4 regions of the Alteromonas sp. S015 genome follow, and region 1 is predicted to be linked to each of the others. Evidence: predicted binding sites of a transcription regulator. Region 1 holds the regulator's gene; each other region holds the start of a gene.
The links. Region 1 encodes FliA, which starts transcription of late flagellar genes. Its sites were predicted from a motif close to CTAAAGNTNNNNNNNNNNNNGCCGATA; they were not measured.
Positions count from the first base shown of each region.

Region 2: a site for FliA is predicted at 2,098-2,124, ahead of pomA (flagellar motor protein PomA). Genes of this name have one in related genera too.
Region 3: a site for FliA is predicted at 5,122-5,148, ahead of flgM (flagellar biosynthesis anti-sigma factor FlgM). Genes of this name have one in related genera too.
Region 4: a site for FliA is predicted at 1,800-1,826, ahead of V7R42_RS18150 (DUF5610 domain-containing protein). Genes of this name have one in related genera too.

Region 1 covers NZ_JAZETO010000001.1:899,370-906,913, forward strand. Annotated here, with positions in the region: gene V7R42_RS03905 (chemotaxis protein CheA) at 1-1,842, opposite strand, end outside; gene V7R42_RS03910 (protein phosphatase CheZ) at 1,855-2,610, opposite strand; gene cheY (chemotaxis response regulator CheY) at 2,645-3,028, opposite strand; gene V7R42_RS03920 (RNA polymerase sigma factor FliA) at 3,065-3,796, opposite strand; gene V7R42_RS03925 (MinD/ParA family protein) at 3,793-4,659, opposite strand; gene flhF (flagellar biosynthesis protein FlhF) at 4,665-6,074, opposite strand; gene flhA (flagellar biosynthesis protein FlhA) at 6,104-7,544, opposite strand, start outside.
Region 2 covers NZ_JAZETO010000008.1:218,550-226,093, forward strand. Annotated here, with positions in the region: gene dxs (1-deoxy-D-xylulose-5-phosphate synthase) at 1-564, opposite strand, end outside; gene V7R42_RS16145 (farnesyl diphosphate synthase) at 597-1,487, opposite strand; gene xseB (exodeoxyribonuclease VII small subunit) at 1,517-1,879, opposite strand; gene pomA (flagellar motor protein PomA) at 2,175-2,936, shown strand; gene V7R42_RS16160 (flagellar motor protein MotB) at 2,936-3,865, shown strand; gene V7R42_RS16165 (cyclopropane-fatty-acyl-phospholipid synthase family protein) at 3,953-5,209, opposite strand; gene V7R42_RS16170 (DUF1365 domain-containing protein) at 5,212-5,955, opposite strand; gene V7R42_RS16175 (NAD(P)/FAD-dependent oxidoreductase) at 5,952-7,217, opposite strand; gene V7R42_RS16180 (SDR family NAD(P)-dependent oxidoreductase) at 7,228-7,544, opposite strand, start outside.
Region 3 covers NZ_JAZETO010000014.1:13,360-20,903, reverse strand. Annotated here, with positions in the region: gene V7R42_RS19635 (bifunctional diguanylate cyclase/phosphodiesterase) at 1-1,352, opposite strand, end outside; gene V7R42_RS19630 (transglutaminase-like cysteine peptidase) at 1,359-2,039, opposite strand; gene V7R42_RS19625 (flagellar assembly protein T N-terminal domain-containing protein) at 2,194-3,354, opposite strand; gene V7R42_RS19620 (LPP20 family lipoprotein) at 3,663-4,148, shown strand; gene flgN (flagellar export chaperone FlgN) at 4,285-4,716, opposite strand; gene flgM (flagellar biosynthesis anti-sigma factor FlgM) at 4,756-5,085, opposite strand; gene flgA (flagellar basal body P-ring formation chaperone FlgA) at 5,188-5,904, opposite strand; gene V7R42_RS19600 (chemotaxis protein CheV) at 6,182-7,111, shown strand; gene V7R42_RS19595 (CheR family methyltransferase) at 7,127-7,544, shown strand, end outside.
Region 4 covers NZ_JAZETO010000011.1:413-7,956, forward strand. Annotated here, with positions in the region: gene V7R42_RS18145 (RNA recognition motif domain-containing protein) at 1-388, shown strand, start outside; gene V7R42_RS18150 (DUF5610 domain-containing protein) at 469-1,770, opposite strand; gene trmA (tRNA (uridine(54)-C5)-methyltransferase TrmA) at 1,948-3,045, shown strand; gene fabR (HTH-type transcriptional repressor FabR) at 3,171-3,764, opposite strand; gene V7R42_RS18165 (acyl-CoA desaturase) at 4,106-5,233, shown strand; gene sthA (Si-specific NAD(P)(+) transhydrogenase) at 5,474-6,895, shown strand; gene V7R42_RS18175 (hypothetical protein) at 6,950-7,255, opposite strand; gene V7R42_RS18180 (uracil-DNA glycosylase family protein) at 7,370-7,544, shown strand, end outside.

The DNA.
Region 1 (7,544 bases):
TACAACAATCATTAGCGTAGGAAGGATTGCCAGCGTTAATGGAACCTTGATATCCAGTCGGGTGCCTTTACCTAACTGTGAATCAATGTTTACAGTACCGTTAAGTTGGTTAATCTTGGTCTTAACCACGTCCATGCCTACACCACGACCAGAAATATCACTAATTTCTGTTTTGGTAGAGAACCCGGGCGCAAAGATCAGGTTAAATGCTTCAACATCCGACATGCGTGCTGCTGCATCCGCGTCTAGCACACCACGACTAATGGCAATTTCTTTAAGCTTATCGGGGTCCATTCCTTTACCATCATCTTCGATGGTAAGGAGAATATGGTCGCCCTCTTGAGATGCAGATAGCTGAACCGTACCCATCCGCGGTTTACCCGCTGCAGCGCGATCATCAGGCATCTCAATACCATGGTCGACGGAGTTTCTCACCAAATGCACAAGCGGATCTGCCAGTGCTTCAACCAGGTTCTTATCTAAATCAGTTTCCTCTCCCACTAGCTCAAGGGTAATTTCTTTCTTCAAGCTTCTCGCAAGGTCTCGAACAACACGAGGGAAACGACCAAACACCTTCTTGATAGGCTGCATGCGGGTTTTCATTACCGCACCTTGCAAGTCGCCCGTCACCACATCTAAGTTAGCGATAGCTTTCGACATGCTTTCGTCGTTACTGTTTATACCTAAACTAATGAGCCTATTTCTTACTAGAACTAGCTCACCCACCATGTTCATGATCTGATCAAGGCGTTTGGTATCAACGCGCACTGTCGTTTCGGCAGGAGGCGCCGCAGGTGCCGCCTTCTTCTCGTCCTTTTTAGGCGCTGCTTTTGGCGCAGCAGGTGCACTTGCTTTAGCTGGCGCTGTGGCACTAGGAGTTGGTGTAGCTTTAGGAGTTGCTGGCGCAGCTTGCTTAGCTTTTTGAATCGCTTCTGTTGCTGCCTTATCTACAGGAGGCTCTGGCGCCTTGGAAACCGTGTCCTGCTTAGTTGGGCCCTGTCCTGAACCATGCAATTGGTCAAGCAATGCTTCAAATTCGTCGTCGGTGATTTCTTCATCACCTGCTGCACTCGGTGCTGCTGGTGCTGGAGCAGGAGCACTCGCAATTGGTGCTGCTTCTTCACCACTAAATTTGCCTTTGCCGTGTAAATCATCAAGCAGAGCTTCAAATTCTTCATCAGTGATATCGTCGTTATCACTGGCAGCAGCGGGGGCAGCAGTCTTAGCTGGCTCGCTTTTGGCCGCCGATGACTGCCCAGGCGCACCTGAGCCATGAAGCTCATCAAGTAGCGCTTCAAACTCGTCTTCGGTGATTTCGTCGATTCCACCGCTATCACCGGTACCTGGCTCTTGCGCGGTAGGTTCTTCAACAACTAATTCTGGCTCTTCTACAGCAGCCTCAGGCTCGGATGCCGGCGCACTCTGTCCACCAAAAATATTCTCATCTGGAGACTCTGGGCGACTTAGTTTGTGTAGTAAGTCGACAAGGTGTGCATCTGCTGGCTCCAATGGATCCCGAGCTTTCACTCGTTCGAACATTTCGACCACCACATCTGTGGCTTGCAGAATAATATCCATCAGTTCGGGTGTTAGTGTTCGTTGTCCGTTTCGCATTACGTCAAACACGTTTTCTGCACCGTGACAAATTTCTACTAACTCGGTAAGAGACAGAAAACCTGCTCCACCTTTAACCGTGTGATAACCACGGAAAATTGCATTAAGCAAATCCGCATCTTCAGGATTGTTCTCAAGATCAACGAGCTGTTCTTGTAATTGTTCTAGTATCTCCCCAGCCTCGACCAGAAAGTCCTGTAATATATCCTCGTCAACATCAAACGACATGCGCCCGCTCCCCTAAAAACCTAAGCTAGACAGAAGGTCATCTACATCATCTTGGCCTGACACGACGTCGTCGCGCTTATTGGCATCAATGATAGGGCCTTCTGCCTCTACACCATCAACCTTATCGGCCTTAACGCTAGATGGTTTAGTTTGTTCTGCACCGTCGCGTTCACCAAACATGGTAAGCATGTTGACTAAACTGTCTTCCACCTCTTTAACCAAGTCGATAACGCGGCGAATAACCTGACCTGTCAAGTCTTGATAACCTTGAGCCATCAGTACTTCTGTAAGTAACTGTGTAAGTTTAGCTGACTGCGCCGAACCTTCCTCCAATAATTCGTCTATATCTGCGCATAAAGCTTTAAATTCACCCAACTCTATTTGGCGATTCATTAACTTTTTCCACTCAGGCATAACCTTTTCGATGCGCGCCGACAACATTTCAGCTATAGGCATACTCGCTTCAACGGCATCCATAGTAGTATTAGCAGCTTTTTCAGTTTCTTCAATTACGTAGGTTAGGCGGGTTTGTGCATCAGGAATATCGTCGGTCGCGAGATTTTTAATGCGGTCGTCTATTTGAAAATTATTCAGCGCGTCATGAAGTTGACGCGTCAGTTTCCCAACTTCAGCAAATAGCTCAACGTTTTCTTTCATTGAGGATGCTTCTAAGAGGGCATTGGCAGAAGCGTTGTCACCTTCTTCGAGATAGGTGACAAGCTGTTTTGCTTCTTCCAACGAAATTGGAACGTTTACATTCGTTGACATCCAGTAAACCTCATTTCTCTGGTGAGCGTCTGGATCAACCTAAACGTTCGAATATTTTATCTAATTTTTCTTTAAGTGTTGCTGCAGTGAACGGCTTAACAACATAGCCATTAACACCTGCTTGCGCGGCGGCAACAATTTGCTCTTTTTTCGCTTCAGCAGTAACCATAAGTACTGGTAGGTGCTTGAGTTTGTCATCGGCTCTAATTGCGCGAAGCAAGTCAATACCTTGCATACCTGGCATATTCCAATCGGTAACTACGAAATCGAAATCACCTTGCTGCAACATCGGCAATGCAGTACTTCCGTCATCCGCTTCCTGGATGTTGGAAAAACCCAAATCTTTGAGTAGGTTTTTGATGATACGTCTCATGGTTGAAAAATCATCGACCACGAGAATTTTCATGCTTTTGTCCAAAATAGCCTCCAGTGAGGGGTTAATTGTTATTAATTTCTATTCTTCGTCAGCTTGCCACGACTTCATTCGTGATTTGAGTTTTAACATGGCCTGACTATGAATTTGACTGACTCGCGACTCACTTACATCAAGAACCTCACCTATTTCTCTGAGATTCAGCTCTTCATCATAATACAGTGAAAGTACAATCGCCTCTCTTTCAGGTAATGTCGTAATTGCATGGGCAAGCGCCTTTTGAAAAGCGCCTTGCATTAAATCTTCCAGTGGTGCGTCGCTACCTCGATTTTGTTCTGTCGATATAACGTCATCTGACACACCTAAGTCTTCAATACCAACCAGCTTTCCTGCATTTACTTCATTAAGCATCTGGTGATATTCCTGCAAGCTTACATTAAGCTTGTTAGCAATATCAGAATCTCTAGCGTCTCGCCCTGTTTCGCTTTCTACTTGCGAAATTGCTTCTGTAATGGCGCGACCATTTCGGTGAACTGAACGCGGCGTCCAGTCCCCTTTACGAATTTCATCTAGCATAGCACCGCGGATGCGAATACCAGCAAACGTTTCAAAGCTGGCTCCCTTTGAGCCATCAAAGTTACGTGCGGCTTCTAGTAATCCAATCATTCCTGACTGAATTAAATCGTCTACTAAAACACTAGCAGGCAATCGCGCTATTAAGTGATGCGCTATACGCTTAACCAAAGGTGCATGTCGTTCGACTAACTGCGCCTTATCGGTTTGTTGTTGATAAGCGGCTGCCTTGCTGTTCAACGCTGACTTCCTACGGCTTTTTCTGCAACTAATTGTTCAATAAAAAACTCTAAGTGACCACCTGGCTGCGCTGGAATAGGCCATGTTAAGGCTTTACTTGCCAACTGTGTAATTGCAACGGCCGCCGGTGACCCCGGGTAAGCATCAACAATGGATGTTTGTTTACGTACCGCTTTACGAATGTTCTCGTCAAACGGTACTGTTGCCACTAATTCTAGTGCAACATCTAAAAAACGCCCTGTCACTTTGCTCAACTTACTAAATAACTCTTGGCCTTCTCTCACGTCGCGAACCATATTAGCTACAACTTTAAAGCGGAAAACACCGTGTTCTCTATTCAGAATTTTTATCAATGCATACGCATCTGTCAATGAAGTAGGCTCGTCACACACAACAACCATAATGTCTTGTGAAGCTTTTGAAAAGCTTAACACCATGTCTGAAATGCCTGCCGCCGTATCGACAATAAGCACATCAATTTGTGATCGTAGCTCGCTAAAGGCGCGAATCAGGCCAGCGTGTTGCGTAGGCGACAATTCGGCCATCGACTGCGTACCTGATGTGGCAGGGGCAATCTTTATACCGTGCGGGCCGGTCACTAATACTTCATCAAGGGTGCATTCGCCAGAAAGCACATGAGATAAGTTTTTCTCAACACGTAGTCCTAACATAACATCTACGTTAGCAAGACCGAGGTCCGCATCAAGAACCATCACACGTTTACCCTGCTTCGCCATTGCGATAGCGGTGTTTAGTGTAATGTTTGTTTTACCTACGCCACCTTTACCACCGGTGACGGCGATTACTTTGATTAACCGTGATTGCTTCATTTTTCTTAAGCTACTCGCTTGGTCGTCAATCATACTGCTTATGCTGTTTTAATTGCGTTGTTGCCACTAGTATGATTCAAACCGTACTTTTTATAAAGCTTTGCAGCAGCGGAAACCAAAGATTTCGCTTCTGCAATCTTAATGTCTTCAGGTACTTTCTGACCATCGGTGACATAACTAACCGGTAGTTGGTATTCAACCGCTGCACTGAGCACCTCTCCTAAAGAGTAGCACTCATCTAACTTCGTGAAAATACAGCCACTTAGTTCAATATCATCATACGCTTTAATGATTCTCTGCAACGCAGGATATTGTGTATTCGCTTGCGCTACCAAATATTTTTTAACATTTGGCATTTGGCCGTTATCAAACTGCTTAATCTGTTTAATTAATCGACTATCCCTTTGGCTAAATCCAGCCGTATCAATCAATACTAGTCGCTTATGACGAAGTTGGAATAATAAATCCGCAAGTTCTTCACTAGTCTGCGCTTTTCTCACCGTGCAGCCAATAATTTTTCCGTATGTCGCTAACTGCTCATAGGCTGCAATTCTATACGTATCAATGGTAATCATCGCAACCGACTCAGCACCGTATTTCTGTGCATAGCGGGCAGCAAGTTTCGCAACAGTCGTTGTTTTACCTGTACCAGTTGGTCCTACTAATGCAACAGCACCTTGTGCACTAAGTATATCGTTTCCTGTAACATTTATGCGATTAGCCAATAGGTTAAGAAGATAAACCCAAGCATCACGCTCATTATAATGTGCTGGAGTATAGCTTATTAACTGTTTAGCCAGTGCATTACTTAATCCCATATCCGTTAAACGGGTAATTAGATATTGATGAACAGGTTTTTGACGTTTGTTCTTCGCTTCCATCAAATCTGCAACCTGATATTGCAACACATCGCGCAAAGACGCCAGCTCCTCTTTAATTTGAGCTAGTTCGGCTGATTGTGTCGCTGGGGTATCACCTATGCTCGATGCCTGATGCTCAGGAAAAGCGTGTTGATTCACGTTTTCTTGAACAGGTGAATGCGTTTCTATGTCGTCAATAAATGCGTCAGAGAAATCCAAATGTGACGCAATTTCGTTGGCGTGCTTAGCGTTCGCTGTCATCGATGAGTTTGGCGTTACGGAACCTGGCACACTACTACTTCCACCGTGCTGCTTTTCTAACAATGCTTTCAGACTATCTGGGCCGTCATCACCGATTATTTCGCTTAAGGTAGGCACGGCTTTCTTGCCTGGTACTTTAGCAGCACCTTGTGGAGAAACATTAGGCTTGAACAACTTGGCTTCAGGCTCTTTGTCGTAAGCTGCAACAAGCTCAATACCGTCAGCAACTTTGCGATTTGACATGATGACCGCATCACTGCCCAATTCAGCTTTAACTTGGCTTAACGCCTCACGCATATCTTTGCCGAAGAAACGTCTAATTTTCATTGCAACCTCTCCAATCACCCAGTGTCAGATTATTGACCGACCGAACTGACTATTTTTATTTGTTTGTCGTCAGGCACTTCTTGATAAGAAAGAACATGAAGCCCAACAACCGAATATTTTAAGAAGCGAGATAGTACGGGTCGTAGCATGCCAGAGGTAAGGAGTACCGCAGGCTCTCCATCTAACTCTTGCTGCTGACTGGCTTGCTGCAACGATTTTTGCAGCTTATCAGCCAAGCCTGGCTCAATGCCAGCACCATCTTCGCCACCTGCTTGAAGTGACTGGTGCAACATCTGTTCCAACTCTGGCGCCAAGGTTATGACAGGTATCTCTTTTGCCCCTTGGGTAATCTCTTGAACAATGAGGCGTTTAAGGGCAATACGCACTGCAGACACGAGTACATCTGGGTCTTGGCTGCGCGTACCGTATTCACTCAGTGTTTGGACTATAGTACGCATGTCGCGAATAGGCACCCCCTCAAACAATAAGGTTTGCAGTACTTTCACAACTGTACTTAGCGGAAGAATATCAGGCACTAACCCTTCAACTAGTTTGGGGTGTTGCTTGGCTAGCATATCAAGAAGTTGTTGCGCCTCTTCATGCCCTAACAATTGATAAGCATTATTGGACAGTAATTGACTTAAATGCGTGGCAACAACAGTAGCTGCATCAACTACGGTGTATCCAAGGGTTTGTGCGTGTTCGCGCTTATTTGGTTTAATCCAAACTGCGTCTAATCCAAAGGCTGGATCTTTAGTGGCGCGCCCTTCTAATTTACCAAACACCTGCCCTGGGTTTATCGCAAGCTCTTCATCGTGACTAATGATGGAATCACCAATCGTTACGCCTAACATAGCAATGGTGTAAGTGTTGGGTTCTAAATCCAAGTTATCGCGAATGTGAACAGGCGGAATAAGGAAACCCAGCTCTTGCGATAGTTTTTTACGAACACCTTTAATACGCGTTAATAACTCGCCACCTTGCGATTTATCAACAAGCGGAATTAAGCGATAGCCCACTTCCAACCCGATAGTGTCTACCTGCTGAACGTCGTCCCAGCCAAGCTCTTTTACTTCAGGCGTAACTGACTTATCTTTGACTACATTGTCTGGCACTTTAGGCTCTGCCGCTTTTCTCTTTTCTTGAACCGACTGCCAATAAGCAAAGCCAGCTATAAGAAACGAAAAACCTAAGAAAGCGATATGCGGCATACCAGGGATAATACCCATAACAAATAAAACGCCCGAGGCAATATACAGGGCTTGATTATTTCCGAGCTGACCGCGAATCTCCTTGCCCATTTCCTGTGTTTCGTTTTCACGGGTAACAATAATAGCTGTAGCGACGGACAGTAACAGCGATGGTATTTGTGCCACCAAGCCATCACCAATGGTCAAAATTGTGTAGATTTCTATGGCATTACCGAATGTAAGCCCGTGCTGAATCATACCTATGAATAGACCACCAACG
Region 2 (7,544 bases), on a different contig from region 1:
GTTTTCAGAAATAGACATTTCGTTGTCGTTAAGTACTACAACCATATCTTTTTTGATATCGCCGGCGTGATTAAGGGCTTCAAAGGCCATACCTGCGGTCATTGCTCCATCGCCAATAACCGCCACTACCTTGCGGTCTTTGCCTTCTTTTTCCGCCGCTACAGCCATACCTAGCGCCGCGCTTATCGACGTGGAGGAATGGCCAACGGCAAAGGTGTCGTAGTCGCTTTCAGGTGGCCAAGGGAAAGGATGTAGGCCATTCTTTTGGCGAATCGTGCTCATGCGCTCTGCGCGGCCGGTGAGGATCTTATGAGGGTAGGCTTGATGCCCTACGTCCCATAACAAGCGATCGAAAGGAGTGTTGTACACATAATGTAACGCGACAGTAAGCTCTACCGTGCCTAAGCCCGAAGCGAAGTGACCGCTAGTTTGGCTTACACTATTGAGTAAATACTCACGTAATTCATCGGCGAGCTCGCGTAATTTATCTTGGGGCAGTAGCCTCAATTTGTCAGGCGTTTGCGCAAGCGCAAGCGTTGGGTAATGTTGGAGATCTAAACTCATGTACTTATTATCTTTTTCAACATGGCGCGTGGCTAGTGGTCGCGTTTTACCAAAAGCTCGCTAAACGCAATTAAACTGTCAGTATTGTAGGGTAAACGCGCCAATGCTTGAAGTGCATTATTGTGAAGCATTTCTAATTCTTGTTTAGCGCCTGACATACCAAGTTTGGCTGGAAACGTATTTTTCCCTAACGCTTCGTCTGAACCCGCGGGTTTTCCTAGCTTTTCGCTGCTGCCTTCAACGTCCAGAATATCATCTTGAACTTGAAAAGCTAACCCAATATCTGCGGCATAGGCCATTAAGTCAATCTTAGTTTGTGAAAGTAAGCCTTCACTAACAATTGCAACCATTTCAACACAGGCTTTCAATAAAGCGCCGGTTTTCAATCTATGAAGTTGCTTTAACGCTTCTAGCGAAATGGTTTCACCTGTACTGGCTAGGTCGATAGCCTGGCCGCCACACATACCTACATAGCCGGCACTTTTTGCTAGGACCGATAATAGTTGACCACGCTTAGTTTCGGCGTACGTACTCAATGGCGCATCCGCTAATACCGTAAACGCAAGCGCTTGCAGCGCGTCGCCAGCTAAAATAGCCGTCGCCTCATCAAAGGCGATATGACAAGTTGGCATACCGCGACGCAAGTCGTCGTCGTCCATGGCAGGCAAATCGTCGTGTACTAATGAGTAAGCGTGCACACATTCAATAGCCATGCTAATAGCCATCTGGTCTTTTTTAGGGACGTCTAAGGTATTGCCCACAACTTGTACCAGCAGGGGACGCATACGTTTGCCGCCAGCAAGCAACGCATGGCGCATGGCGTCTTTCAAGCGTGGCGCGTAGTCGGGTAAATCATCAATTAAAGTAAGAAGAGATGCATCAGTTTGCTGTTTAACTTGCTGATGCAAAGCAGAAAAATTCATAGATTGCCTGTTAGTTAAAAATGAACGATTTACGGTTGTTCACTTTCAGGGAGAGGGTGAAGTGTTTCTTCGCCTTGTTCACTAAGCAGTATTTTTACTTTTTGCTCAGCGTTCTCAAGCGATTGTTGGCCTTGACGGGAAAGTGCAATACCGCGCTCAAATTTCTCTAGTGCTTTATTAAGAGGCAGGTCACCGTTTTCCATTTCGTTAACGATAGCTTCTAGTTCTGATAAAGTTTCTTCAAAAGACGCTGATGCATTTTCTTTCGTCATAAAAACACTCAATATAGTGGCCAAAATACGTATACCGCGCACATTAACCGAGGGTTGAACAAGGGTCAAATGGTTTGTCCGTATATCGCCTATATCACAGTGACATAGCTTTTTTTTCATTCAGTCTCAAAGGCAACATACGAGTAAATTATGCTATATTCGATAAAAGCGCCATTATTCTTATAGAATTGACAATATTATTTACTAAACATAAGGCAAAAGTGACAGGTTCACAGGACGCTAGATGTTTTTATTTTGCAAAAGCCGACAAAGCAGCGCTTTTACATTGAACCTACTTCATAATAAACAAATAAATGTGATATTTTTCAATAATGTCGTTTTAGTATTTCTATCTTTTGCCGATAGGATGTTTGTACACTAACAGCACTGACTGCGCATAAATGGGGAAGAGTGAGTGGATTTAGCAACCGTCATAGGTATGTTGGGCGCCATTGGTTTCATAGTTATGGCTATGATTCTGGGCGGCAGCTTGGGCATGTTCATCGACGTGCAATCAATACTTATTGTATTCGGGGGAACACTATTTGTTGTCTTATCTCAGTTTACTTTGGGGCAATTCTTCAGCGCGGGTAAAGTTGCTGGTAAAGCATTCATGTTCAAAATCGAAACGCCCGAAGAGCTAATTGAAAAAATCGTTGAAATGGCAGATGCTGCACGAAAGGGCGGTTTTTTAGCACTTGAAGAAGCAGAAATTTCCAATGAATTCATGCAAAAGGGTGTAGATATGTTGGTTGACGGTCACGACATTGAAGTGGTTAGGGAAACGTTAGCTAAAGATATCTCGATGACGACCGAAAGGCATGAATTCGGTGCCTCTATATTCAAAGGAATGGGCGACGTGGCACCCGCAATGGGAATGATTGGTACTTTGATTGGCCTGGTTGCCATGCTGTCTAACATGGACGACCCTAAAGCTATCGGTCCTGCTATGGCGGTAGCCCTTCTAACCACACTGTACGGCGCATTCTTTGCCAACGTGGTGTGTTTGCCGATTGCATTTAAGCTAGCGGTAAGAGCTGGCGAAGAAAAGTTAAACCAGAGTCTTGTTCTTGACGGTATTGTGGGGATCGCTGACGGCCAGAACCCACGTGTTATCGAAGGGGTGTTAAAGAACTACCTTGCGGCGAGTAAACGCGGAAGTGCAGAGGAAGAGTAATGGCCGAAGAAGAATGCCCAAAATGTCCCCCCGAGGGGCTTCCAGCCTGGATGGGAACCTTCGCAGACTTGATGTCCTTGCTAATGTGCTTTTTTGTACTTCTTCTTTCTTTTTCGGAAATGGACGTACTGAAGTTTAAGCAAATTGCTGGCTCTATGAAGTTTGCTTTCGGTGTGCAAAATAAAATTGAAGTAAAAGATATTCCAAAGGGCACCAGTGTTATTGCTATGGAATTTCGTCCCGGCAAGCCCGACCCTACGCCTATTGAATCCCTTCAGCAGCAAACCACCGAAATGACTCAGCAAATGCTTGAATTTCAGGCCGGTAATGAAGATTCTGCTGGCGGTAGGCAAAAACAACGTGGAGAGCAGCGGGGCGGTCAATCTCAACAAACTGTTACCGAGTCTTCCTCGTCGGCTGAACAAAGCACAGATCAGTCTCAAATGGCTGAATTAATGAAAAAAGTAGCTCAGCAGTTAGAAAAGCAAATTCTAGATGGCTCGGTGGAAATGGAGTCTTTGGGGCAGCAGTTAACCATTCGTATCCGTGAAAATGGTTCATTTTCAGCAGGCTCAGCCTTTTTGCAGCCTCAGTTCCAGCCGGTATTAAGAAAAATTGGTGCGCTGTTGGCAGATGTTCCTGGAGAAATCGAGATCTCAGGGCATAGTGACGGACAGCACATTGCCAACGAACTATATCGTTCCAATTGGGACCTGTCTGCACAGCGCGCCGTGGCAGTTGCCGAAGCTATGCGTACAGCGCCAGGTTTTGACGAAAGTCGCATGTCAGTAGTGGGTAAGGCAGATACTGCCCCTATTGTAGAAAATGCCACTACACCCGCAGATAGGGCTCAAAATCGCCGTGTTGAGATTAATATTAATCAAGGCAAGCCAATGATATCCAAGCCTATATCAGTTGTAGACGAATAGTGCTTTGACCTACTATCGGCTTCAACATGAAAGCGGCGCTCTAAAAGCGCCGTTTTCATGTTCTGTATGTATCGATAATTAGAATTGTTAAACTCGCGCCACGTCATCTCTGTAATGAGGCTTTGATATAACAAGTTGAACGGTGCTGATCGTTCTTTCCAAAAAACCACCTTCGCAATACTTCAGGTAATAGGTCCACATCCGCATAAAGCGCTCGTCATAGCCATCGTTTAACAGTTCATCCTTTGCAGAAATAAATGCTTCATACCAATGGTTCAGCGTTTTCGCATAATCAATACCAATGTCGTGCAAGTCACGAATCATCATATTGGTATACTTTTTCAGGTGAGCGTTAAGCTGGTGCTGTGACGGTAAGAATCCTCCGGGAAAGATATACTTCTGTATAAAATCGACGCTGTTTGAATAGCTATCGTAACGTCTGTCATCTATGGTTATCGACTGAAGCAACATAAGGCCGTGGTCTTTCAAGAGTGATGAACATTTTTCAAAGAAATTACCTAAAAATTGTTTACCTACCGCTTCAATCATCTCGATAGACACGAGCTTGTCATATTTGCCTTCGAGCAGACGATAGTCCTTTTTAAGTAAAGTGACGTTGTTCTCAAGACCTTCTCGGGCAATCCATTCTTTGGCCCATGCATGCTGCTCTTCAGATATCGTTGTGGTAGTCACACGGCAGCCGTAGTGCTTGGCTGCATAGACAGCTAATCCGCCCCAGCCTGTACCTATCTCCAGGAGATGGTCATGCTCAGTAAGCTGTAATTTGTCGCAGATAGCTTTGAGCTTATAGTTCTGTGCTTCGTTTAGCGTAGCATTTGGGTCTGGGTAGATGGCAGAAGAATACATCATTGTTGGGTCAAGAAAGCGGGTATAAAGCTTGTTGCCTAAATCATAATGCGCCTCAATATTTTTTTTCGCCTGACCTTGCGTATTTCGACGGGCGAAATGTTGGAGTTTATTGAAGGGCATGGTGACCCATTTAAACTTATTTTCCCATTCGTCAAGGGTGGGTAAATTCCTCGCAAACACCCTTACCACCGCAGTGACATCATCACTGTCCCACAATCCATCCATGTATGCTTCACCCGCGCCTACGCTTCCGCCTAGCAATAAACGTCGATAGGCTTGCAAATCTTTAATATTAACAGTTGCGTGTAAATCGCTATCTTCGGTGCCGAAACGCGCAATGACATCGCTGTTTTCTTGAATGGTTAAACTGCCGAAGGGCAGCTGTTTTAAGCACTGTAAGAATAGCGTTCTACAAGCTTTATCTACAAGGGAGACCTCTGAGGTGGTCAGTAGTACAGATTCACCAAAAGACATTGTTATTGTTCCTGACTTTTTTCTGGGTGTGTATACATTGGCGTTCGTTTAAGCAATAGTTTAAGCGCGTGCCAATAAATTCCAGACACAGTTTTTATTGTCATACTGGGTATACGTTTAAGTGCCGCAGTTAGATTCGCATTATCTAAAGTAAATTTAGTTAAATTAATCCCAGCACTGAACTCTTTGTCATCTCTTACACAATCCATCGCAAGTGAAAGTTTAGACGAAGGTTGTGATATCGACCATTTATAGGTCATATCCATGGGATTAAAAGGCGATACATGGAAAGCCTTCGGCGTATCGTCTTGTGTATCTAAGTTAACAAGATAGTGATGGCGCTCATTCCATGGTGTATTACTCACTTCGGCAAGCATATGTGTGTATTCACCATTGACGTTACGAAGGTAATAGAAATTAACCGGACTAAAGTAAAGCCCCCACATCCGCAGTTGACCCAGCATAAAAACGTCGCCGCTTAGCGCTTTACCGTCATTCAATTCGATCATCCTTTGCAATACGGCTTGTTTCAAAGAAATAGAAGCGTCGCCTAAATAGTCTTCTCGCTTGAATCGCACTCTTGCTTTGTTATGCGCGCTAAAATGCTTCAGCGTGTCCGATAGCGCGTTCAGTTCATCACTGTCTAGCTTTAACCAAAACAGATAAATGTCGTAGTCAAACTTGTGTTGGGTAGGCTTGAAACGTTGATGATATACCTTGCCTTTATATATCGCGCTTTCTATCACAGGGCTTCACCAAAACGAGAACAAACGTCTAGTGCACTGGTAACGCCGTCTTCATGAAAACCGTTGTACCAGTATGCGCCACAGAAATGTAGGTTATCGACGCCGCAAATCTCACTTCTTCGTGACTGCGCTTTAACCATGTTGGCACTGTATTGTGGATGAGCGTATTGATAGCTTCGCAAAATACTGTCTTCGTCGATTTCAGGTGTATTATTCAGCGTAACACAATAGGTATTCTCTGCTTCTAATCGTTGGAGAATGTTCATATTGTAGGTGACAGAAGCGGGGCGAGCCTCCTCGCTTGCATCTTCTTTTAAGCTGTAGTTCCAACTTGCCCACGCCAACTTCCTCTTAGGCAATTGGCCTGTGTCTTTATGCATAACCACATCATTTTCTGCATATGGAATATTGCCAAGAATATCTTTGTGCAGTGATGTAGGGGAATGAATCATTTTTAACGCTTGGTCGCTGTGACAGGCAAAAATTACATGGTCGTACGTTGCCACGTCGCCTAACGCATCAGTAACTCGCCATTTTTCTTCGTTTTTAGCTACTGAAACAACCGCCGAAGAGAGTTTTATTTTAGACTTAAATGGCGCGATTAATGGAGGTATGTACTGGCTAGAGCCTCCTTTGATGGTGTACCACTGAGGACGGTCAGTAATGTTAAGCAAGCCATGGTTGTTGAAAAACTGCAAGAAGAACGTTAGCGGAAACTTTCTGGTTTGTTCTAAGCTGCTAGACCAAATTGCAGCGCACATGGGTAAAATATAGTAACGTGCAAAGTCATCGCTTAATTTTAATTCTTTAATAACGTCTTCTAATGTAAGTGAAGAGGTGTCACGGTTTTCAGCGACCATAGCCTTACACGCTTTATTGAACGTTAATATATCTTTCACTATGCGCCAAAACTTGGGCCTCAGGATATTGCGTCGCTGGGCGAACAAGCTGTTTACGTTGTTACCGTTGTACTCAAGGTTTGCCTTTTTACTCATTACAGAGAAGCTCATCTCTGTTGGTTGATAGTCAACGTTTAACTGGCTAATGAGCTTTATAAAATTAGGGTAGGTCCAATCATTAAAAACGATAAAACCGGTATCGATATGGTGAGTTTCGCCATTGTCATCGATTTTCTTTGTTGCAGTATGACCACCTATATAATCATTTGCCTCGTATACTGTGATGTCGTGCTGCCTATTTAGAAGGTGCGCGCAGGTCAATCCAGAAATACCTGTGCCAATAATGGCAATCTTATTATTCATTCTTCTTCTCTTATTGTTTTTCTCTCATTGCCAGCGATAAATGTTTTTGCAGTGACGTTGGCAATATGTGCATAAAGCGCAGAATAAAACCAAAGAACTTGGGGAAGAAAACAGTGTGCTTGTTACTTTCTATTCCTTTAAGCATAGCCGCAGCGGCTTCTTCAGCGCTAATCTTCATTGGCATTTCAAAATCATTTTTATCGGTGAGCGGTGTTTCAACAAAGCCTGGTGAAACGGCCTGCACTTTTACCCCCTTATGGTGAAGGTCGACTTCTAGCGATTTAGTAAAATAGTGGAGGGCAGCTTTGCTTGACCCGTAGGCTTGAG
Region 3 (7,544 bases), on a different contig from region 1:
CTAAGCTCTCCGTCTATGTTCACCCCAGCCCAGCTTTGGTAATGGACCAAATTTCTGTCTATATCGAGCACTGGGAAATTAAATGTTTCTACATCGCGCGCATCGATAGCACGTTTGAGCTCTTGCTCCCATCGCTTCTCTTCCACAAGTGAAATGAATTCTCTTAACGGAGCCTCGACAAACGGTTCGTCCATTTCATCCGCTTCGGCTTCATCTATCATCGCATCAGCGCGCATAAGTGCGTTTGAAAAGCTATCGCCCGGTCGTAATTTTACAACCGACTGAAAGACTTGAGGGTCGCCTTCTTGGCTAAATGCACTTAAACACGCACCGTGTAATGCTTCAGATATCGTAACGGCATCGTGAGTTTCGGTGAGGAGAATAGCGAATTCATTTTTTTGCATTCTCGCAATACGGCTGTCAGTGAAAAGATGATGGTGCATAGAGAGGCAATCATTAATTTCTTCAACAAAGCCGCGAATACGATTTTTACGAATAGTGGCTGGAGTGCGCAAGAAACCCTCGCCCTCTGTAAACCTCACAAAAAAGACGCAGTTAACGCCTTCGGTATCGCGAAAGGCAAGTTGACCTTTCAAAATAGAAATAAAGTAGTCTCGGTTGGCGACACCAGATTCGTCGTCAAATTGGGTTTTATAGCGCATTAGGTCAAGACGGGTATTCTCCTCCGCCATAATTTTCTTGGACGTTTTTGCGAGGGAGTTCATCGCCCGAACCACGCGCTTGAGTTCGTGCGTGCGAGGTTCACGCAGTTGGATAAACTTCATGTCACCAAAGGACTCGGCTTGTTGAACTACGTCATCAAGGGGCCGAATGATAACGCGAAGCGCCCATGCTCCTATTATTCCAGAGAAGATACCTACCAGAGATAGCCCGAAAATAAGCCGTTGAGTAGCGCGCCACATAGAGGCGACGGCGAAGCTGGTGTCGGTTTCGACATATATCGTACCGTACTGGCCCCAACCCTCACTTACCTGTGCAACTCCCGGATTGACTGTCGGTGAAAAATTGCTTGTAAACCATCTGGGCGTGTCTTCATCTAATTGCACTTCGTGGGTGTGGGCAGACACAATTTCGCCGTCCGCTTTGTGAAGTACAATTGTCGCATAGTGCCCAATATCAAATTGGGACATGATGAAAAGGTCTAAAGAAACGGGATCTTTTTCTAATCCACTTAACGCTAGCGCCAACATACTGGCGTTATCAACGTTTTTAGAGTAAAGCTGCTCTTCTACATATTGCTTCGTAGTAATTCCATGGATTGTCACGCTACCTGCAATTGCAACAAGGACAACGACTATAATGGCTAGCCACAATTCTCTTGTTATTGACATAAACTCCTAGGACCTTCTACTAATCCCCTCTAATTTCATGCGCTCAATAACGTCACGCCACCGAGATAGTCTACTGGTAGACGAAGAAACCTGTGTCGCTTTGCCTGGTTGCCAAATACCTGAGTCGTTAAAGCTAAAAACAGGTATCAGGTCTGTGCGCTGTGAGCCGGGTAATACATTAGACACTAAGCTGTCCAACACTAACGGATCCGATGAAGGGGAATCATAGTATCCTAAAACCATATGTGCTTGTGTTACTCGACTTCTACCAATCTTTGCTTTTACATAAATTAAGCGAAGTTTGGAACTTTCAATACCTAAGTGTAGCAGAGCTACATATTTTGCAATGGCATAATCCTCACAATCTCCGCGAGAATGGCCAAAAAGTTCAGAAGGGGTTGCCCAGTAGTCTTTTTCTTTAAAGACGATATCGTCAGTAGCATATTGAATATGCTCATCAAAGAAAGCGTTTACACCAAGCAATTGATCTTTTACCCCCTTGCTTTCAAGAGCGTGTAGGGTAACTTCTAGCGCTGCAACGTGTGATGCTTTATCAGCGCCAAATTTATTTTTTACTTCCTGTTCAAGCTTTGGAAACTCGATTACATACTGATCCTTCATTTGCTGTCCAGCCAATAGCAAAGCCGCTAATGCCAAGCAGTGCGAAGCAAATAGAGAAAGGGTCATAAATTTATTATTTTAATTATACTAAAGTATAGGTGAGAGTAACTTTCTTCACCTAAAGTTTAAGTATAAATTGCCATACATTCTTATAGGTATAACACGTCTGTGTTGATTAACCAACCAAGATTAAGAGCGCATAAGTGGAATTTAAGAAAGACTATTTCTTAACCACAAAATCGTGTTCTTGAATGTTTGCCATCATTCCGGCACTTTCATTGACGACTAGCGATGAATTACCGAAGGCTTTAGTAACTACGAACTTGCCAGGGTATAGTGAATACTGTAAATATTTACGGCCACGATTATCGACAATTTCTTTGGCTTGATAAAGGAATAGTTCATCATTTTCAGAAATGCCATTATCCCTGCCTAGAGAAATTGAGATTTTATCGCCGGCAATATTTATCACTCTACCCGTGATTGGCTGACATGCAGTGGCTTCTTTTATGTCTTCGACCGCTTCTGCTATTGTTGCGTTGACTGTTTGGCCATAAAGGGACTGCCAAAATGTCGTCGAGAATTCATCCACATTTTCAAACCTGTCGAATGTCCATTCTCCCTGATTCTGATAAGACTTAGTTAGCAACAGGCCTCCATTAATACCGTCGTATACTTGAATGGTCATAGCAAATGCGCGTAGGGAAGTGCCGTCGCGCCACGGTGTAAATACCGACGGTTCTTTGTTAGTCATACTTAAATCATCTATAACACCTACTAACACGAATTGCGTATTGCTTTGCGCTGATAGAGTACGAATGTTTTCATCAGTATATCGACTGTCGAATTTCGCGGTATGGGGCGCGATGTAAGTAATGACTAAATTCTCTGTTTTATCGCGCATGGCCTGCGCAATTTGCTGAGTAATTGAAATGTCGAAATTTGGAATGTTACCTTGTGTCAATTGCGCTCTATTACGCACTCTGAAATGCGTCGTAGCGAAATGTTTTTGGTCTTCTTTTGCGGCACAAATTTTTTCCCTTGGAAAAATGTCGGCACGTATACTCACTGTAATTACATCACCGCTATACACTTCATCAACTAATTCCAACTGATCTACTTCACCGGTGGAGCGAATGGTCATCTCCTCATTTTTGAGAAGGCCGTTCGTTAGCTTAGCAACGCTATGAACCGATGCGCCTGCAAAAAGCATAGCTTGCTTCAGTGCTTCTTGGGTAGCCGCATGCCTTGCCGTTTCCTTATCGCCATTTCGTACCACCGCTTGACCCGTAGCTTCGTACCACACGGCATTTGCTTGCCCAACGAAAAATGCTAACAGGCAAACTACCGCCACGACAGCGTTAAAAATAGTGACTAGCATTGTTTTGCTAATAGGTCGCACCGCTCACCTCTAAAGATTTTCGATATCTGCGCTGTACAAAGCGCTCGGTTTATAGAAAGAGATATGCGAAAAGAGTGCCAATTGATGTGTTTGTACTGCTATTAAATCAAACGGGCGCGTATCTTGCACAGACTTCTATTAAGCGCTTTTATAAAAACGTCAATATAGATAGAGCGAAACGTGTTGTCGCACTTTTGGCGGTATTTCTCAAAAGCACTGCCACCATTAACGGAAGCAGGTTAATGGCATCATTAATTTGACTATTAATACAATTTGGAAATAAAACTATGTGCTTGAAATTTAAAAACAAATCAAAATCGCTGCTGCTGTCTTGCTTTCTTGGTTTAGCAATAAGCACTGGTGGATGCGGCGTTATTGATAAACATGTTGAGTGGGAAACTATAGAGCCAGAAACTTATCCAGTACTCAAAGCAGTAGGCTATGCACCTATTTCTTCCCAGCATGGTGAAAGTGACAGTATGAAGCTTATCATGGCGATGAAAGCGTCAAAATTAGATGCGTACCGAGAGCTAACTGAACAGGTATATGGTCAAAAAATTGAAGGCAACCAATCTCTTTCTCGTTTGGTCATAGACAGCGAAACATTACGTGCATCAGTAGAAGGGGTAATTAGAGGCGCTGAAGTCGTGAAAACCTATCCAGTCGGCGAAGATACCTACGTTACTGAACTTGCACTAGATATGCAGCAGGTTTACGACATTTATTTGACGACCGCAAAACCGCGCCGAGTGAAAGATGTGAAGTATTACTAGACACTTGCTAAGAGGCGGTTCCCGCAGATAATTGTTTTTTGAGAACGGTTGAAAGACGCGAAATATGTATTGGGGGTATAAATCTCGTTCACAGGTGTAAAACTAAAGGACTATCGTTACTGAGAAGAGCAGAACGTCAAGCGCTAACTCCTGAGCCTAACGTACCGCCTTTAGGTTTTCCTTTTTTGTCGTACGTAAGCGATTCTTTGGCGCGTACTTCCATCATCAAGTTGCGTAAGTGTGTGAGGCGTAGCTGTCCTTGCTCAACGGCTTTTTGATTTACTTGAGTGCGGTATTTACAATCGTCTAGGTGTTTCTTTGCGTCGGACATTAATGTTTCTTCTTCTTCCGACATTGAATTTTGGTCGCTGATAGTACGTTCGATACGTCCATCGAGAGCCTGAATAGACGTCAATAGCGCTGTCTTTTCATCTAATAATTTCATCAAAGATTCTGCATCTCGCGAACTGATAAGTTGCAATTCCTTTTCAAGCAATCCGGCAAGCAAAGACAACTGCTCAACTTGCTTTGTAAGTGCTTGTGTTAATTGGCTTGCTTGTTCAGTCACATCAGATCTCTTTACATTAATTACGTGTATTGTCGCTCACTATTTAGCGCCAAATATTTCGCCTTCAAGTTTTGCAATCTTATTAGCAAGCACTTCAGGATTAACCTTATAGTCACCGCTTTGAATCGCGCGTTTAAGGCGATCGACTTTTTCTTGGTTCACAGGCGCTTCAGAGCCTTTTTTCTGCACTTGATTGAGCTGTTGAGCAGATTGCGTTAACGACACAGAATCTTGGCGCGGAACCGAAGCGGCTTGCGCAGCTTGTGCCGAAGCCTGCTGAGAAGATTGTTGCGTCTGATTTTGTTGCGCAACCTTCCCGTTATCAACGGGTGTTTTGGGTAACCCATTGTTTATATTGTTAATTGCCATAATTAGTCCTCACTACTTTTTCGCCTCTGTACTTTATATCGGCCTTTTGGCCGCTTTCTTTAGCTAAATCGTGAACAAAAAAGTAGATATTCACTGCCCCATTTACAAGTGTATCACGACTTCTTCAGGGCTTGCGACTCTTGCTATCACCATCTTTTGGCTACTGGCATTAATTACCTTAATATTGTCACCAACGATACCGTCTTGTTGAGCGATTCCAGCTGTTTTAACTTCCATCCCTGCTATCTCTGCGGTGATGGTAATCCTATCGCCTTTACATACAAAGCATAGCATATTTGACTGTATAGCTTGTCCGCCTGTCACGCGGCGCTTTATTCTTGCTCCAATAAGTGCCTCTTGCTCACTAAACACTGTGTGGCGAAGCCGCCTTACATCAACTTTTGCCATAGAAAGATTCGATGATGTCAGCACAGTGCCAGGGCTTATTGCTCCTTGGGTGACAACGATTTCTTTGGTACGTGTAACCTGCCCACTGGTGAAAAGGTACCATTCATTATTTCTACAGCTCACCCGTACTGAAATATACGATTGACTCAAGGCCTCTTTTGACGCGTTATATTCAAATCCGGTTGGGCAGTCAGGAATATTTATCCTATCGTCTATCTTCACAATAGACACATCAATGCTAGTATCCTTTGTGTTATCAGCGAGTTGTGTTATTAGGTATTGTTTTGCGCCTTCTTCAACTCGTTTGTGATTGGTTTGTGTTGCTAAGCAGTTTATTGAGAGCAAGCTGCAAACAGTCAATGACAGTAATCGTGTGATGGTTGGGCGCGTCTTGGCGTTCATATTTTTCATCATGACTTTTCGTGTTCAGTTTACAAGTTATTGACTATGCTTAATACGGCTGGTTTGCTTTGTGCAAATTCAAAACAGCCTAAGTAAACCTTTAAGGTTTAAAAGCACGAGCGTTAACGCAGGTCGATTGTTTAGAGAAAGGGTTAAAGCCTTCTTAAAACTGAAAAATGCTATTTAGTGTCATTTTTCTGTCGTTTGACCTGCAAAAATTTAGTGATATTGTCTATCTTTATCAGAAGAGGCAATGATCATGCCCAGTATTACTTAGAGGTGACCTATGTCGGGGATTTTAGATTCAGTAAACCAGCGCACGCAGCTTGTTGGGCAGAATCGCTTAGAGTTGTTGCTGTTTAGACTGAACGGCCGCCAACGCTTTGGAATTAATGTTTTTAAAGTGCGGGAAGTGCTTCAGTGTCCTCCACTCACAGCAATGCCCAAATTGAATCCGTTGGTACGTGGTGTGGCGCACATTCGTGGTCAAACTATCTCGGTTATCGATTTGAGTATGGCGACTCGCGGCCGTAAAATTGAAGACCTCTCTAACGCCTTTATTGTTATTGCAGAATATAACCGCTCTGTTCAAGGTTTCTTGGTGGGGGCTGTAGAACGCATCATTAATACTAATTGGGATGCAATTATGCCGCCACCTCAGGGCACTGGCAGAGCAAGTTATTTAACCGCAGTGACTGAAGTTGAGAATGAACTTATTGAAATTCTAGATGTTGAGAAAATTTTGAATGAAATTTCTCCGTTGAATGCCGAAGTAAGTTCAGAAGTTGCGGAAGGCCTTACAACTGAAGGTCAAGAGAACAAAATTATCTTTATTGCTGATGATTCAGCGGTAGCGAGAAATCAAGTTAAAAAGGCACTGACTTCTCTGGGTCTAGAGATTGAACTTGCTAAAAACGGCCTAGAAGCATTAAACAGGCTCAAACAAATTGCGGAAGAGTACGGTGATGTGACAAACCGTGTTGGCGTACTGGTCTCCGACATTGAAATGCCGGAAATGGACGGATATACACTCACCGCTGAAATTAAGAATACGCCTGAGCTGCAAAAGCTCCATGTTGTATTGCATACGTCGCTAAGTGGTGTTTTTAACCAAGCTATGGTGCAGAAAGTGGGGGCAGATGACTTTATCGCGAAATTCCATCCCGATGAACTTGCTACAGCGGTACAAAAGTGGCTGATGACAGAATGCGAATAACGGAGCAAGACAGGATTGGCTAATAAAGACGTTTCGCCAGCAAGTTACGTAAAGTTTAGAGAGTTTTTGGAAAAGCAATGCGGCATAGTATTGGGTGAAAGTAAACAATACCTGGTGCGCAGCCGTTTAGCTTCATTGCTCTTCAAGCACAAATATGAATCGGCTGACGAACTGATAGACGTGGTGGTGAAGGGGTTCGACAGAGCCTTGCTTCAGGACGTAATCGACGCTATGACCACAAATGAAACCTTGTGGTTTCGAGACAACTACCCCTTTGATTTACTTGTAAATGAGTTACTACCAGCAATATCGACAAAAAATCAAAAGATCCGAATTTGGAGCGCGGCCTGTTCGTCTGGGCAAGAACCGTACTCCATCGCCATGTCTGTACTTGAATACCAGCGTCAGCGGCCTGGTGCATTGAGGGCGGGTA
Region 4 (7,544 bases), on a different contig from region 1:
TAGTTTAAACGTCCATGTTCCATTAACTGTATCAGCAGCTCTGCTGATTAGCGGTATTGTTACTCCTTGGCTAGCGTCTCTTATTCAAAGTCCATCTTCCTCAGATGCCAGAGCACATTCTAATGAAGGATCGGTAGAAACTTTATATGTGGGTAATTTGCCTTATAGAGCAAACGAGAACGCAGTAAAAGAGTACTTCAGTAGCTTTATCGAAGTGCAATCGGTTCGTTTAATGAAGGATCGTAAAACTGGAAAACGGAAAGGTTACGGTTTTATAGAGGTTATAACAAACGATCTTGATAGTGTTATTGATAAAACTAACGACTCTATTTTCCAAGAACGAACGCTTAAAGTTCGCCCGGCAAAAGACAAAGTCGAACACGTCTAATTATACAATAACGGTGTGTATGCTACAAAAAAGCCCGGTTAGCTTTCGCTTCCGGGCTTTTTTATGAGTAATATGATCAGTTATTCACTCGTCTCAGCAGTTTGAGGAAGTCCATTAAGTAACGTTTGATTGAAAGCGTGGAACCTATTTATAGCCGATATCAGATCGGGTACCTGCACATCTTCCATTTCGTTAATCAAACCCGCTATTAAAGCGTTATAGTCTTCGTTACTTCCCAGCGTACTTTCAGCGTTAGCAAAAGTATCCATCATCTTTTCTAGATATTGCGCTATGGGGCTAACTACATTTCCAAACTTCGCATTATCACTTTTCTCTTCATTATAATGCTGAATGTTCTCATAAGTCTTTAACACTTCGGTTTGTGTTGTTCTGTTTAACTGTAACGCATAACCAACCAGTTCTTTGTCGTCAAAGCCTAAACTTAGCGCCTCTTCAAATGCTTTATCAATGTCTCCATTGTAGAAGGTGTCAGCAAGATCCTGGACTTGCCCAACCAAATCAGCTATCGACTTCAACTCATCTTCATCAAGCTCACCTTTCAATGAGAAGCTAATACCGCTTCGTTCATAGTATTGGTATGACGTCTTTTCTGTAAAAGACGCGGCAAAGCTATTTTCACTTGGCTCACCGCTTCCGCTGCGTTGCTCCTGACTTTCTTGAACTCGGAAGCTACGTTGCTGAGAGGCTTGAAACGAACGAAGACTCTCAAAGCTAAAGGTAACTTCATCTCCATCTTTAGTTCTAATCACCAAACTACCGCTCCTCTCATCTGATCCTGCTATGGCATTTAATGATGAAAAGGAGACGGCATTAGGTTGTTGGCGACCAAATATTTCGTTTTCTAGATCGTTAATACCTGTGTCGATGAGATCGCGACTTTTTAATATTCCTTGCTCAATCTCTTCATTCATAAATCCAGCAAGATCTTTTTCAGCCATCTCGAAACCACGCATTACCCCTTCTCTCGCTTGGCTGAATAAACTATTAAGCTTTTCTTCGCTAGCACCGTCATTTGCCGCACCTCTAATGACACCACCTACGAATTTAAGTACATTTCTGGCTACTTTTTCAAAATCGAACAAACCGCTCGACTTCTCTTCAAGGTTTTTCTCTTTGGTTTCTTGTGGCTTTTGGCCATTCAATTCCAACGCTTGGTAAAGACTACTACTCACCACGCGAAAACCTATGCTAGTTTGGCTACTTGAAACAGATACTGATGCCGATTGTTGTTTCGAAAACTCAGCGGCTTGCTGCAATCCATCTTGCTGTAACTGCTTTTTAAACATGTCGTTCGGGTGAACTGATGCCTTTTGATCTGCTTTTTGATCACCCATAAAAGCCTTAATTTGACCCACGTTCATAATTTGATCCTCACTATCCCCAATCTTATTATCGGCAAAGAATCAATATTGTTTAATTTTAATACAACTTTTTTTACTGTCACTTCCTTAATACGTGCCGCTGAAGTAGATACCTCTTGTTGCAGTTATTTTTTAAGAGACTACAATTCGCGACCTCAACATTGAATGGAGAATTTTATGTCCCCGACCGAACACCAACGCTATCAAGCTCAGTTAGACGAAAAAGTAACTCGCCTTACTGCGTTACTTTCTCCATTTAATGCGCCTGCACTTTCTGTATTTCCATCGCAGCCAACGCACTACCGTATGCGTGCCGAGTTTAGAATATGGCATGAGGGCGATGATTTATTTCACATCATGTTCAATCAGGAAACGAAAGAGAAGTATCGCGTAGATAGTTTCCCTCCTGCATGCAAAACAATAAACGATGCTATGGCATTGTTACTTGAAGAAATAAGACCAAATGAAGCGCTAAGAAAGAAACTATTTCAAATCGACTATCTTTCTGCGCTATCTGGTGAACTTGTTATCAGCCTTCTTTATCATCGCCAGCTAGATGATAAATGGGAGCGGGCTGCAAATGAATTAAAAATGACACTAGAGGCTCACTTTCCGAAAGTAAACATCATTGGCCGCGCAAGAAAGCAAAAGCTTATTATCGAAAACGATTTTGTTATTGAGCGTTTACCGGTAAACGGTAAAGAATTCATTTTTAAGCACATCGAAAATAGCTTCACCCAGCCTAACGCTGAAGTGAACTGTAAAATGATTGAATGGGCGCTAGATTGTGTAAAGCCGCTCTCGGGAGATTTGCTGGAGATGTATTGCGGCGCGGGAAACTTTTCACTGCCACTAGCGCTTCATTTCGACAACGTCGTGGGTACCGAAATAGCAAAGCCTTCTGTGCAAGCAGCGCAGTTTAATATTGAGCAAAACCAACTTAACAATGTGAAGATTGTCAGATTGGCCGCTGAAGAATTCACTCAGGCAATGAAGGGCGAGCGCACATTTAGCCGCTTAGAAGGCATTGATCTAAGTACATACAATTTCACTACTGTGTTAGTCGATCCACCGAGAGCTGGATTAGATGAAGACTCGCTACGAATGATTCAGGATTACGATAATATCGTGTATATCTCGTGTAACCCTGAAACCTTGGCGCAAAACCTTGAGCTTTTGAGTGAAACTCACGACGTTGCTCAATCGGCGCTATTCGATCAATTTCCTTTCACTCATCATATTGAGGCAGGCGTTTTACTAACACGCAAAGGCTAGTTTACGTGTAAGCCGATAAGGCCTTTCGTAAAGGAAAAGGCCTTTTAAGTTAATCATTCCGCATTTAATAGCTTCCATTGAAGTCCATATTTAGACTTCGAAAGCCGACTGCTTTGATTTAATTATTACTTTTTCTGTGTCGCGCCCACTTGAACAAAGCGAAGTTGCGCTTTCACTCTTTCACCAATTTCTCGACGTAGTTTGTCGTCAGCTTCTAGAGCCTCTGCTCCAGCACTAAATACTAGCCTTACCATGGCATCAGCTTGAAGCTGAGCACACGCATATTCCACACCCTGCTGTTCAATAATATAGTCGGTTAACTCGTCGATAAAATGTTGAATCTCTCTGAAAACTGCTAGTCGATAAGCTGACGACGTACCGGTATGCTCGCGCAGCAATAGACGGAACACGTTAGTATTGGCAGCGATGAACTCCATGAAAGTTTCAACTGAGGTATGAATAACACCTCCACCAGAGGCAATGCGTCGTCTTGCCTGACGCATGAGCTGGCGCAACGCTAAACCGGCTTCATCTACCAGCGTTAAACCCAATTCATCCATATCTTTGAAGTGTCGGTAAAAAGACGTAGGTGCTATACCCGCTTCCCGAGCAACTTCGCGCAAACTGATTGCCGATAAGCTGCGGTTCTCATCTAACAGTGAAAACGCAGCATGGATGATATTTTGACGGGTTTTTAATTTCTGTTCTTGTCGACTCACATTCGCACCATTGGTTGATTAGCTTTTAACGGCCTGATGATTTGTAGCGCTCGATATTGAAGCCCTAGCGTCATCTGAGTAACCATAAACTCAATCAAACTTCGCACATCAAAGACTAGCGCGGTTAGTTTATCTCAACACACACCCGTGGGGAAAGAGAAACAGAATCAACTCTTTTATAAACAAGCATTAAGCAGAAAAATCCTCAAATAACGAGCGCTTCAGCGTAGCTTTACTATAATTAAATTTCACACATGTAAGCAGAACTAATCGGGGTTTTGCTTGCCTGAAGCCTCGTAAAACGATAAATTAGCGAACAGTTGTAAGCCAAGTTGTATAAAATGAAAAAACCTCCTCTTATCCTTACTAATGTGCTGGTATTTATTATATCTGGCGCTATTGCGTTTATTGGTGTGCCGCTATGGGTGGCGTATCAAGGCATCGATTGGGCAGAAATCGGTGCGGCTATATTCCTGTTTTATTTCACCGGTATGTCGATAACTGCCGGCTATCACCGCTTATGGTCGCATAAAACTTACGATGCCAATGTGGTTGTTAGAGTGATTCTTGCGATTGGTGGTGCCATGGCGTTGCAAAATAGTATTCTGCACTGGTCGTCAGATCATCGCGTTCATCATCGTCATGTTGATGACAACGACAAAGACCCCTACTCAGCGAAGAAAGGCCTTTGGTTTGCACACATCGGCTGGATGTTGCGCGAGTATCAAGCAAAACGTTACGACGACTACAGCAACTGTAAAGATTTACAAAAAGATAAGGTAGTAATGTGGCAACACAACTATTATTTACCTATCGTATTGGCAGCCAACTTCGGGATCACGGGCCTACTGGGCTATTTAAATGGTGACGTGTTAGGCATGATTTTAGTGGCCGGAGTACTTCGCCTAGTGCTAGTTCACCATGTGACCTTTTTCATTAATTCTCTTGCTCACTTTTGGGGTAGCCAGCCTTACACTGACAAGAATACGGCACGCGATAACAGCATTCTTGCTTTCTTTACCTTTGGTGAGGGCTATCACAATTACCATCACATTTTTGAATACGACTACCGTAATGGTATTCGCTGGTATCAGTTTGATCCTACAAAATGGCTAATTAGAGGATTATCACTGGTCGGTCTTACATCAAATCTTCGCAAGGTACCAGAAGAGCGCATAGAGAAAGCATTGGCGGCAATGCAGCTGCAAAGAGCAAGCGAAAAAGTATCGCTACTGCCTAATGCTGAAGAGATGATGCACACCATTCAAGAAGAGTACGACTTGTTAATACAGCGCATGAGTGAATACTACGCCACAAAAAAACGCGTGATGCGCGTTAAACAACGCACCTTAAAGCGCAGTATCGAAGGGCTAGAGCTTGCGTATAAATACAAAGAGTTAAAGCATGCGTTTGCTGTTCAAAAAGAAAAATGGACGCAATTGCAGAGCTTGTCACTTCAAATGGCGTAAACACCTTCTTTGTCTTTAATATTTGTAAAAAACCACATAAGTCTATGCTTATGTGGTTTTTTTTGATCTATAGTTGGAATGACACATCAAGTAAGGTAGTTATACTAGAGTTTGTTGAGCTGAGATATAAGACTTGGCTTCATTCTAAGCTTAAATATTCAAGCTACATCATTGAATTATCATGGCGGTGATTGCGATTTCAAACGCCACATCATAGAAGTAACAATACGGGAAAGTAACATGGCAACGAAGCAAAAAACAAAGGCTCCATCGTATCACTATGACGCAATAGTTATTGGTACAGGTCCAGGTGGAGAAGGCGTTGCAATGCAGCTTGCCAAAGCGGGAAAAAAAGTGGCGGTTGTAGAGCGATATGAGGCAGTGGGAGGTGGTTGTACCCATTGGGGTACTATTCCATCAAAAGCCCTTCGTCACTCCGTCAGTCGTCTTATTGAATACAACTCATCGCCCCTATTTGCCGACAATCACTTGAGTAAAAGCCTTACTTTTTCTGATATTATGCGTCACGCAAGCGGTGTTGTGAAAAGCCAAACGCGACTTCGCTCTTCTTTTTATGATAGAAACCGCGTTACCCTTTTTCACGGTGAAGCCAGTTTCGTAGATGCGCATACGTTAGAGATAACCCGTAAAGATGGTTCGAAAGATACTGTCACTGCGGGTCAAATTGCTATCGCAACCGGTTCACGTCCTTACTGCCCAAAAGATATCGACTTCAACCACCCACGCATTTATAACTCAGACACTATCTTATCTTTAGATCACGATCCCAAATCTATTATCATTTATGGCGCAGGGGTTATTGGCTCCGAATATGCGAGCATTTTTAGAGGGCTAGGCGTAAAAGTTGACCTTGTTAACATGCGTGATCGCTTACTGTCATTTCTGGATGACGAGATCTCTGACGCATTAAGCTACCACTTGTGGAATAACGGCGTTCTTATTCGCCACAACGAAACCTACTCTTCAGTTGAAGCAACCGATGATTCTGTGATTTTAAACTTAGAATCAGGTAAGCGCATGCGTGCTGATTGCCTATTATTTGCTAACGGGCGCACGGGTAACACAGATACACTTAAACTCGAGAACATTGGTTTAAAAGCAGATAGCAGGGGCCAGCTCAGAGTTAATGAAAATTATCAGACTGACGTAGACAACGTGTTCGCTGTTGGAGATGTGATTGGTTATCCAAGCCTAGCATCAGCAGCCTATAACCAAGGCCGCTTCGCCGCAGAGGCTATGCTTGGCATAAAAACCCATTCAGCGTTGGTAGAAGATATTCCGTCTGGCATATATACCATCCCCGAGATTAGCTCTGTAGGTAAAACAGAGCAAGAACTTACCGCTGCAAAAGTGCCTTATGAGGTGGGAAGAGCCCAGTTTAAACACTTGGCCAGAGCGCAAATTGCGTCGACACAAACTGGCAGCCTGAAAATCTTATTTCATCGCGAAACAAAAGAGATCTTAGGGATTCATTGCTTCGGTGAACGTGCTTCTGAAATTGTTCACATCGGTCAAGCTATCATGCAGCAAAAAGGCGAAGGCAATACTATAGATTACTTCGTTAACACTACATTTAACTATCCGACCATGGCAGAAGCTTATCGAGTTGCTGCTATTAATGGACTTAATAGAATTTTCTAACTGATACAAAAAAGCCGGCGAAATTGTCGCCGGCTTCTGTGTGATAACTAAAAATTAGTTACGGTTCGCAGCAAGCGCGTTAAGCGAGTCTTTGTGTGCTACGATGTCGATGTGCATATTTTCTTGATCGAATGTCATTGTTGCAATGGCGTAGTCACCTTGACTTTCGCTTGCAATGTCGATCAGCTTTGCTTGTGCATCACGGAACCTAATGTTGTTGCCGATTTGATCCGACATACATTGGTTATTCATTTCGAATGTTTTCGCATCCATGCAATCGAAAAGCTGGTTCTCACCAGATTCCGCATGCGCAATACCAAAGGCTGCTGATAGAGCTAATGTTAGTACTACTTTACGCATGTTTCTTCTCCTGTGTTACAGTCTACTACTGTCACTGTTAAACATACTGTATATACATTAGATAGTCAAATTTAGATCATACAATTGTGACAAAAGTATTACAAAGAGAATTTTTTGGAGAAAAATGTGAAAGGCCACGATGCTCTGGTGGTTAAAGCAAGAAACTGCCAGTTATGTACTTCTCATTTACCCCATCAACCCAACCCTATATTTAGCACTGCCCCATCGACTAAAGTACTTATTATTGGGCAAGCTCCAGGGTTAAAAGCTCACGAACGCAATATTGCGT